3 regions of the Bacillus seohaeanensis genome follow, and region 1 is predicted to be linked to each of the others. Evidence: riboswitches for the same ligand, from Rfam matches in the RefSeq annotation. Region 1 holds a riboswitch; each other region holds the start of a gene.
What was found. A riboswitch is a leader RNA that binds a small molecule or an ion and turns the genes downstream of it on or off. The one in region 1 is predicted to bind S-adenosylmethionine.
Positions count from the first base shown of each region.

Region 2: another riboswitch for S-adenosylmethionine. It lies ahead of ACFSUL_RS05105 (5-methyltetrahydropteroyltriglutamate--homocysteine S-methyltransferase); the one in region 1 lies ahead of metK (methionine adenosyltransferase).
Region 3: another riboswitch for S-adenosylmethionine. It lies ahead of ACFSUL_RS06755 (hypothetical protein); the one in region 1 lies ahead of metK (methionine adenosyltransferase).

Region 1 is NZ_JBHUMF010000030.1:319,117-322,403, reverse strand. Features, by position in the region: gene pckA (phosphoenolpyruvate carboxykinase (ATP)) at 1-1,050, opposite strand, end outside; SAM riboswitch class I at 1,539-1,657, shown strand; gene metK (methionine adenosyltransferase) at 1,927-3,126, shown strand.
Region 2 is NZ_JBHUMF010000012.1:71,463-74,749, reverse strand. Features, by position in the region: gene ACFSUL_RS05105 (5-methyltetrahydropteroyltriglutamate--homocysteine S-methyltransferase) at 105-1,208, opposite strand; SAM riboswitch class I at 1,377-1,478, opposite strand; gene ACFSUL_RS05100 (cytidine deaminase) at 1,984-2,382, opposite strand; gene ACFSUL_RS05095 (YhgE/Pip domain-containing protein) at 2,707-3,287, opposite strand, start outside.
Region 3 is NZ_JBHUMF010000015.1:136,753-140,039, reverse strand. Features, by position in the region: gene ACFSUL_RS06770 (GNAT family N-acetyltransferase) at 1-119, shown strand, start outside; gene cspD (cold-shock protein CspD) at 331-528, shown strand; gene ACFSUL_RS06760 (metallophosphoesterase) at 590-1,441, opposite strand; SAM riboswitch class I at 1,582-1,687, shown strand; gene ACFSUL_RS06755 (hypothetical protein) at 1,828-2,163, shown strand; gene ACFSUL_RS06750 (hypothetical protein) at 2,645-2,890, opposite strand.

The DNA of each region.
Region 1 (3,287 bases):
AAATGCATCGGCTGTTAGAAAAATAATTGTATTTGGATGCCCGGCAATACTAGGAACAATAATATTGTCAATTGCTTGAATCGGGTAGGCAGCGCGAGTATTTTCAGTTAAGGAATTATCTTCATAATCAGGTGTTCTGCTTTCTTCATCTAGGACAACATTTTCAAGAACAGAACCAAATCGGATAGCATCATAGATTTGTGGTTCCTTCTCCCTTGTTAAACCAATACATTTTGCGTAACAGCCACCTTCAATATTAAAAACGCCATTTGGTGACCAACCATGCTCATCGTCACCAATTAATCGGCGGTTGGGATCAGCTGATAGTGTTGTTTTACCTGTACCAGACAACCCGAAGAAAAGAGCGACGTCACCTTCACGACCAACATTTGCTGAACAATGCATTGGAAGGATATCAGATTCAGGGAGCATATAATTCATAACCGAGAAAATGGACTTCTTCATTTCCCCTGCATACTCTGTTCCACCAATTAAAACAACCCGTCGTTCAAATGAAACAATGATGAATGTTTCAGAATGGGTACCGTCTACTGCTGGATCAGCTTTAAAGTTTGGAGCTGATATAATTGTAAACGCTGATTTATGATCCACCAATTCATCTTCATTCGGACGAATAAACAATTGATGAGCGAAAAGGTTATGCCAAGCGTATTCGTTTATCACTTGAAGAGGCATTCTGTGTTTGTGATCTGCTCCTGCAAAACCTTTGAAAACGAAAACCTCGTCTTTTTCTTTTAAATATTGGATTACTTTGTCATGTAGTTTATCAAAAGATTCTTGAGAGATTGGTTGATTAACAGAACCCCAATCAATTTTTTCTTTTGTTGAGGGTTCTTCTACAATAAATTTATCTTTAGGCGAACGCCCTGTATATTTACCAGTCTCGGCACGAACAGCACCAGAAGAAGTTAATACGCCTTCATTGCGATTTAATACTTTTTCCACCAATCGTGGGACCGAAAGCTGATGTTGAATATTTTGACCGTTTAGTAATTCCATTAATTCATTAGACATACTCACTGAATTCATTCGAACCCTTCCTTTTATCATTATTTAAGGTTTTTACCCTAGTGAAGATAATGTTTAAGAAATAATTAAGAAAGATCAATTACACTTGGAATTAAAACCTTACCCTTTGTTTTCTTGATAATTAGTATAACACAATCAACTTATTAGTCTATACTATTTATTTATTTTTATAATATGTTATATTTTTGTCACAATTAATGTGAAAGAATCTTAGAGAATTGCCTTATTTCCTGCTATATGAAGAAGTTGTTTGTGAATTTTATTAATCAAAACCAATTATAATATGGAGAATTCTAAAATTTTACTACTATAGAAGTACTGTTCATATTATAAAAAAACCTTTTTTATCGTTTCGTAATTGTTTTGGATGAATTAGTCTATTTTAGAAACGGTAACTGATTATTTTCGTTAGTATAAACGACTAATCTTATTTATATATTTATTGACACGTGTTGACAAAGAAGTTATTATTGTACCTTGAACGGATACTCTTATCCCGAGCTGGTGGAGGGAAGCAGACCCTATGAAACCCAGCAACCTGCTCCAGTATCATTTCCGAGCGAAGGTGCTAAACTGAGGCAAGGTTTTTTACCTTGAACGATAAGAGTGAAAGGCTCGGCTATGTAGTGAAACCTTTCCTCTACTTTTAAGGGAAAGGTTTTTTCTATTTTACTAGAAATTTTAATAATTCCCTTTCCCCTTGACCTATTAGCAATTATAGGATGAAAGACAAAGCAAAATAATCATGTAAAACTGTCATTTTTAAGTTTTATTTTATAAAAAGCTCCTGTTTACTTCATACTATTTAGGGAATGAGTACCGTATCCAATTATCGGTTAGGAATCCTAACGATTACCTACTTAAGGAGGAACCTTAATGTCTACTAAAAGACGACTGTTTACATCTGAGTCTGTTACAGAAGGACACCCAGATAAAATTTGTGACCAAATTTCTGATTCAATTCTTGATGCTATTTTACAAAAAGATCCTAATGCACGTGTTGCGTGTGAAACATCTGTTACAACAGGCCTTGTATTAGTATCAGGTGAAATTACAACTAACACGTACGTAGATATTCCGAAGACTGTTCGTGAAACGATTCGCGGAATTGGCTATACTCGTGCCAAATACGGTTTTGATGCCGATACATGTGCAGTTTTAACATCTATTGATGAGCAATCTGCTGACATTGCTGCAGGAGTTGACCAAGCTCTTGAAGCTCGTGAAGGTCAAATGACAGATGAAGAAATTGATGCAATTGGTGCTGGTGACCAAGGATTAATGTTTGGCTTTGCATGTAACGAAACAAAAGAACTTATGCCTCTACCTATATCTTTAGCACATAAAATTGCTCGCCGCTTAACAGAGGTACGCAAAGAAGAAATTCTTCCGTATCTACGTCCAGATGGAAAAACACAAGTTACAGTAGAGTATGATGAAAATGATAAGCCTGTTCGTATTGACACAATTGTTATTTCAACACAACATCATCCTGAAGTTTCATTAGAACAAATTCAACGTAATTTGAAGGAATTTGTTATTGATCCTGTAGTTCCAAAAGGACTTATTGATAGTGAAACAAAATACTTCATCAATCCAACAGGAAGGTTTGTTATCGGTGGACCTCAAGGAGATGCTGGTTTAACAGGACGTAAAATCATCGTAGATACATACGGTGGATATGCCCGCCACGGTGGTGGTGCATTCTCTGGTAAGGATGCAACGAAAGTAGACCGTTCCGCTGCATACGCTGCCCGTTATGTGGCAAAAAATATCGTTGCCGCTGAATTAGCAGAAAAATGTGAAGTGCAATTGGCTTATGCAATTGGTGTTGCGCAACCAGTTTCCATTTCCATTGATACATTCGGAACAGGTGCGGTGTCAGAAGATGTTCTAGTTGAAGTTGTTCGCAACAACTTTGATCTTCGTCCAGCTGGAATTATTAAGATGCTTGACCTTCGCCGTCCAATTTATAAACAAACGGCTGCTTACGGCCACTTTGGCAGAACGGATGTTGACCTCCCTTGGGAACGTACGGACAAGGCTGAGAGTTTAAAAGCAGAAGCAGCAAAATAATTATATTAATTAAGAAAGGAGACAGTATGAGTAATGTAAACTCTACTGTCTCCTTTCTTTTCTATTTATCCTGCATTAACGGGAAATAAAACTCTCATTAATGGAAGTTTTCCTTTATTTGAAACGGAATTTTTGTACTATAGCAGACTTTATGACTAAAA
Region 2 (3,287 bases), on a different contig from region 1:
TCCTGTAGGGCCTTTGTTTGGATTTACTCACACTACACTGTATCCTTCAAAAACTGGAAGGTGGTTCAAAAGAGTCCCCCATCTAAAGGCGTTCTCTTCACCTCTTATCCCCAAATCTCTTTAGAAATATCTACAATATACTTCAACTTCGTCCATTGCTCTTCCTCAGTTAAAATATTTCCATGATGAGTAGAAGCAAAACCGCATTGTGGACTAATACATAATTGCTCTAATGGTACATATTTTGTTGCTTCTTCCACACGCGCTTTAATGTTTTCCTTATCTTCTAATTCACCATGCTTCGATGTGAATACACCTAGCACTACTTGAGGACCTCCAGTTGGAATGTATTCCAATGGTTTGAAATCTCCAGATCGGTCATCATCATATTCTAGGAAAAATCCATTTACTTTTTCTTTTGCAAATAATGTCGGGGCAATCTTAGCGTAACTTCCTTCAAATGCCCAATTAGACCGGTAGTTACCACGGCAAAGATGAGTCGTTACAATTAGATCTTCTGGTTTATCTTCTAGTACACCATTAACAACTTGTAATGCCAAGTCAATTAATTGTTCACGGGAATAACCACTATCATTAAATGGGATTTCCGGTGCATTAAGACCAGCAATGTATACATCATCTAGTTGTAAGTAACGGCAACCTGCATCATAAAAAGCTTGGATGGCATCGCGGTATGCTTTAATAATATCATTTGCATATTCTTTAATATCCGGATAAATGTCTTGATTACGAATACCGGCGTTAAACAATTGATTTGGACTTGGAATCGTTTGTTTTGCAATCGCACGGTCCCCAACAATTTCTTTAAATTCGATAAAGTCTTTTACATGTGGGTGATCCTGGTTAAAAGAAATTTTTCCGATAACACGCACATCGTATCTTTCCGTTTCTTCTCCTTTAAATTTAAAACCATGGTCTGGAACATACCCTTCTACACCATTTAAATGTTCTAGAAAATCTGTATGCCAAAATCTACGGCGAAACTCTCCATCTGTGACAGCTTGCAGTCCGACTTCGATTTGCTTATCAACGATATTTTTAATTTCTGCTGTTTCAATGTCACGTAGTTCTTGTGCAGTGATTGTTCCTTCTTGAAATTCTTTTCTCGCTTTATGTATTCTCTCTGGTCGTAACAAACTCCCTACATGATCTGCTCTAAATGGTGCTTTAACTAATGTTTTTGTCATTTTAATCCCTCTCCCTTAATTTTTATTAGTGGAATGAAAACATACTGCCAAATCCTCTTATCCAATCCGTACACAATGCTGCAAATGTACCTGATTCTATGCTAGAAATAAAAAACCCCTCTTCCAAAATAAGAAGAGGGGTTAATAGACAAATGAGATTACCTACTCCTCTTATCTTCTAGCATTATGCTACTGGAATTGGCACAGTACTCTTAAAAGTCTGCTGCCGAGGCTTCAAAGGGCCAGTCCCTCCACCTCTCTAGATAAGAAAAAATTTAGAAATATTAAATTATTGAGTTTACTATAAACCTAAAAAAGTAGTTTGTCAACACTAATAAAAAGTTTCTCCATTTTGTTTTTCCTGTAACTTCCCGAAGATTAATAGCTTATAGCAAATCCTACGGAATTATATTATGAGGAAAAACATGGAGAGAAAAGAGCCAATAAAAAACTAAGAAAATTAATATGAATCCTGCTTTTATTCCATTAAGAGCACTGTTAGATAGAGAAGATTTCCACTTCAAGCTCTTTTCAATGTTGTCACATAAGTATACACCTGAAAATTCCACTATACAATTCAGTCTAATATGCTTCCTTCTCTTCCGCCACTCATTCTTATACTAAAATATCCGATTATTAAAGATCTTCATTACTACGGCTTGTTAAATTAAATAGTTAATTTAGCAACTATTTTAAACAAATAATATAAGGGCAAACTTTGAGAAAAGATACTCAAAACCTGCCCTTCTTTAGTTAATTTGTTAAGTATTGTATTTTACATATCTAAATCTGTAAAAGCGTAAGGTAATAAATCTTTTAATGTTAACTCTAATATATCTTTGTTCTCATTTGTTAAATAAACTGGCATATCAGGTAAACAGAATTCTGCTAGAACTTGTCTGCAAATACTACAAGGTGGGAGGAAATCTGCCGTATCACCAGCAACAGCTATAGCTTGAAAATCACCTTTTTGGTAACCATTTGTTACTGCAGTAAATACAGCCGTTCGCTCAGCGCAATTTGTTGCGCCTAAAGAAACATTTTCCACGTTTACTCCATTAATAACCGTACCATCTTTTAATAGTAGTGCTACTCCTACCGGAAATTTAGAATAAGGTACATAAGCTCTTTCCTTCATCTTACGTGCACTTTCCACTAGTTGCTCTTTATTCATATTATCCATCCCTTACATAGAAGAATGAACTTTTCACAGTCCCCTTTACGCCAACCGTTTGATTGGCAGGATTTTTATAATACATTTTTTTGAAAAGTTTGTCAATATTAGACCCAGCTGAAATTTTGGTGTAATTAGTGGCGCAGGAATTCTTGTAGATGCAACTCCACCTTCTACTCGGGCTAAAAACGCAGCTTTTTAGGGGCTGCACATTTGCGATAAAATCTATTATTTTGTTCAATGGGGCTGACAAAGGTGGGGGCGCCCTTATAAAAAAGGCATGCAATAAGTTGATTTTCCAACTATTGCATGCCCCTTTTCCCACTATTTAAATAGATCCACTAACAATTCCCAGAACCCTTTCTCTTTCTCAGGTTCCGCTTTCTTCGTTTCTTGTTCTTCTTTTTCAATGCTCTCTGTCTTGATGACAAATTGAACAGAAGAGACTTTTTCGTTTTTAGAGGAAACAAAGGATACAGGTTCAAAATCCGATTTGTCGTATTCCTGGATCATTTTATTGATTTCCTCTTGCATTTGGCTTGGTAAGTTTTTTGTTTCCTCGTATAATTTGTTGGTCCCGTTGTGGAGTTCGCTAACACCCTCTTCTAATTCGCTTGTTCCGCCAGTCAGCTCCACAATACCTGAATGAAGCTTGTTATAGGATGAAGATAATTGACTCACCCCATCTGTATAGCTAACTAATCCGGAATGGAACTCGGTGTAATTAGAAGACAGCGCTGCTAGACCTTTTTGTAATTCACTCAGTCCGCTCAGGTTTGTCTCTTTAAGAGAGGTAGACAGATTAGTTGCAGTAGACGTCAGTTGTCCGCTCATCTCTCTTACCGATCCACTGATCTCATTCAAAGTCGGTTCTACTACAGCAAAGGCTTCTTTTACCCGAGCAT
Region 3 (3,287 bases), on a different contig from region 1:
AGAAATGTGGATTTGTAAAAACAGAAGTACTACCAGAATATAGAAAGGTAGGGAGGGAGTATTGGAATTTAGTAGAAATGCGTATTTTAAAACGTGATTGGGAAAAAATAGGTGGATAGTGTTAATCCAGATAATTGGTAACAAAAATGGAACTTCTATGAAGAAACAATCTGTTATCTACTTGTTTTTGAAAATTCAATCTGTTATAGTATAGATAATATTTTTGTTCCGTTTAATTGGATAATTATAAATATAACTTGTTTTGATTAACTGTGAGCAAGAATAGCAAAATAAAGACATGTGCAAACAGCACTAGGAGGTACTAGCTAAATGTTACAAGGTAAAGTTAAATGGTTTAACGCAGAAAAAGGTTTCGGTTTTATCGAAGTTGAAGGTCAAGACGATGTATTCGTTCATTTCTCAGCAATTCAAGGTGAAGGCTACAAATCATTAGACGAAGGTCAAGAAGTTACTTTCGAAATCGTCGAAGGTGATCGTGGACCTCAAGCAGCTAACGTTCAAAAGTAATCTAAACCAAACTATCTAAATAGAGTACGCCACTTGGCGTACTCTATTTTTTTATTAGGGCCTATTTAGTGGAAAAAAGTTTTAGAACAATGATTTCTGGTTTGTTGAATATCCTTTGAGGGATGATGCTATTTCCTAAACCCCTATTAACAATCATTGTGGAGTTTTTGATAGTATATTTTCCTGTTGTATATTTAGGGAGAATCCCTTGATTGGGTGCTACTATTCCACCAACAAAAGGGATCCTAATTTGTCCACCATGAGCGTGACCAGTTAGTATGAGGTCAATAGTATATTCACTATATAAATGGAACATTTCTGGTCGATGAGATAAGAGAATTTGGAAATTATCTTGTTTTTCAATATGCTGTAGAACAGTATCGAGCTCCTCACGCACAATCTTTTTCTCATCAGCTTCCGCTACATTTGCAGGGTCATCGATGCCTATAATATGAATACTATCTTGACCTTTTGTTATTTTTTTATATTTATTATCTAGTAGAGTCACACCAAGTGTTTTTAAACTTGCTTTTAGTTCAGAATATTTTCCTGACCACCATTCATGATTACCACTTACATAATAAACGGGTGCCAATTTGAGAAGTTCCTCCATTAGAGTAAGACTCGCCTTTTTATCGTATTTTTTTTGATCTATTAGATCGCCAGTAAACACGATAATATCGGGATTTTGCTTTTTTATTTTTTGAACTAAATTTTTTTGGTTGTCACCGAAAGATTTACTGTGTAGGTCAGACAATTGGACAATCACATATTCATTAAAACTTCTAGGTATCTTTTTAGATGCTATATGAATGTGCGTCGTTGTTATTGCATTATTTTGATAGTATAAAAATCCACATCCAAACAGAAAAATAGTAATTACTGTAATAAGTATATTTCTTCTTCGTTTCATTTCCACCACACACCCCCTTATAAAGCTCACTTGAAAATACCAGTTTGACGTTTCAGGATATTAATTATATATAATTCCGATTGGATTACTATGATTTTGCTTTTCAACGTAAATAAATTGTAATATAATAAGAGAAACAAAGGTTATCAAGAGTGGACGAGAGAACTGGCTCTTTGACTCCACAGCAACCAGCCTTTTAGGAAAAGGTGCTACTACCAGCGAGGCTTTTGCTTTGAATGATGACAGACGGAATAGGTGCTTTTTGTGTTGATTCAGTGAATAAGAAGCATTTTGTAAAGAGTGACAGATGATTTCCTGTTAACTTATTATACATCGATTCCTCTTGATACCTTTAATAAATTACTGCAAGAAAAGGAGAGGAAAACATGAACCATAACGGATTAGCTCGAGGGTACATGGCAAAAAGTCTACCGGAAGAAAAGTTCTTATACCATGTTGCTGCATGTGTAGAAAAACAACTTAAATATTGGAGTGAAGAAAATTCACTTCTTTTAATTCTTGGAAAAAACACGAACGAATTATTCGTGTCGCAGAGAGAATCTGTATTTCATATTGATATACCCGATTGGATAGTAAAGCAGAAAAAAGGACTGGATCCATATTCGCTAGACAGATACATTTGGAGTGAATTGATCCGCAAAGGGTTAGAAATAGAAAGTAAGTCAAATTATATAAAACTTATTTTAAAATCATTAAAATAACCGGATCTAATAAAAAGAGGCTGGGACAAATGTGCTCTAGGTGAATAAAAATTCGAACTAATTCTTTCATTTGAAGGGAAATTAGTTCGGATTTTTTTATAAGTCTTAATAAAACTTGTTGTTCTTTTTAACTTGTTCTAGCTGTTGATTGGAGTGCAAGACGAAGACTCCTGCGGGAAAAGCGGAACAGGTGAGACCCCGCAAGAGCGCAGCGCATGTTTAGCTCCAGCGGCTAACTCGCTGTGAAAAAGATGAAATCCCCTAAAGGCAAAAAGCGCCTTTTGGGTATTTCCCTATTTTCTTCACGAGCTGACCAAGCCACTTCCGCTTTTCCCGGAGGCTCACCGACCGCTCGCGGAAAGCGAAGTCTTGACACGGAAATCAACAGCGGTGTGTAACAGCGATTACGAAATAATTTAATCTGATATTATTCGTCTTTAGGGGATAGTATTTTAGTTATGTCCCAACCTCTTTTTATGATTTACATGCGAACGAGCATAATTAATGTTATAAAGAGTGCTAGTTGGATTATTTCGCCTATTTTAGGTTTAACGTCAAGGTTTTTATATAGATAAAACCATTTGAGAATAAAAAAACTTGAAAATAATAGTAGTGCTGCAACGGTAACTAGTTTAGGTGGTTGAAAAGCAATAAAAAACACCCCGAAGAAAAATAAAACTCGCGATTGTCCCACATTAAATTCTTCCTCTGTCCTCTTTTTCCCCATAGGAATCCCCCCTGTCGCCGTCTTTTACGAGTATATCAGAATAGGAAATTCTTTTCTAAGAAACTACTATATTTCTAGCGAATAGTAAGAGTGTAAGGAGGTAATAGTTCCGTTTTATATAAAAATTAGAAAGTAGTTTAATTAGCTTACAATGTGGAATGAATGTATGTAACGATACTTTATTGGTTCCTCTAAGTCTTGATATAGGACTTATCGCCCAGTTGATGTGTATAATATAAAAAGAAAGTCATTATACCCTCAAAGATCTTTTACTTATCACGAATAGTGTAGTGAACAAAAGAACTAATTAATCTATATTATGGAGGTAATAAGTGTGGATATTGATCAAATTTTAGAAATGACCGTCGATATTGCAAGAGAAGAATGCAATCCTCCA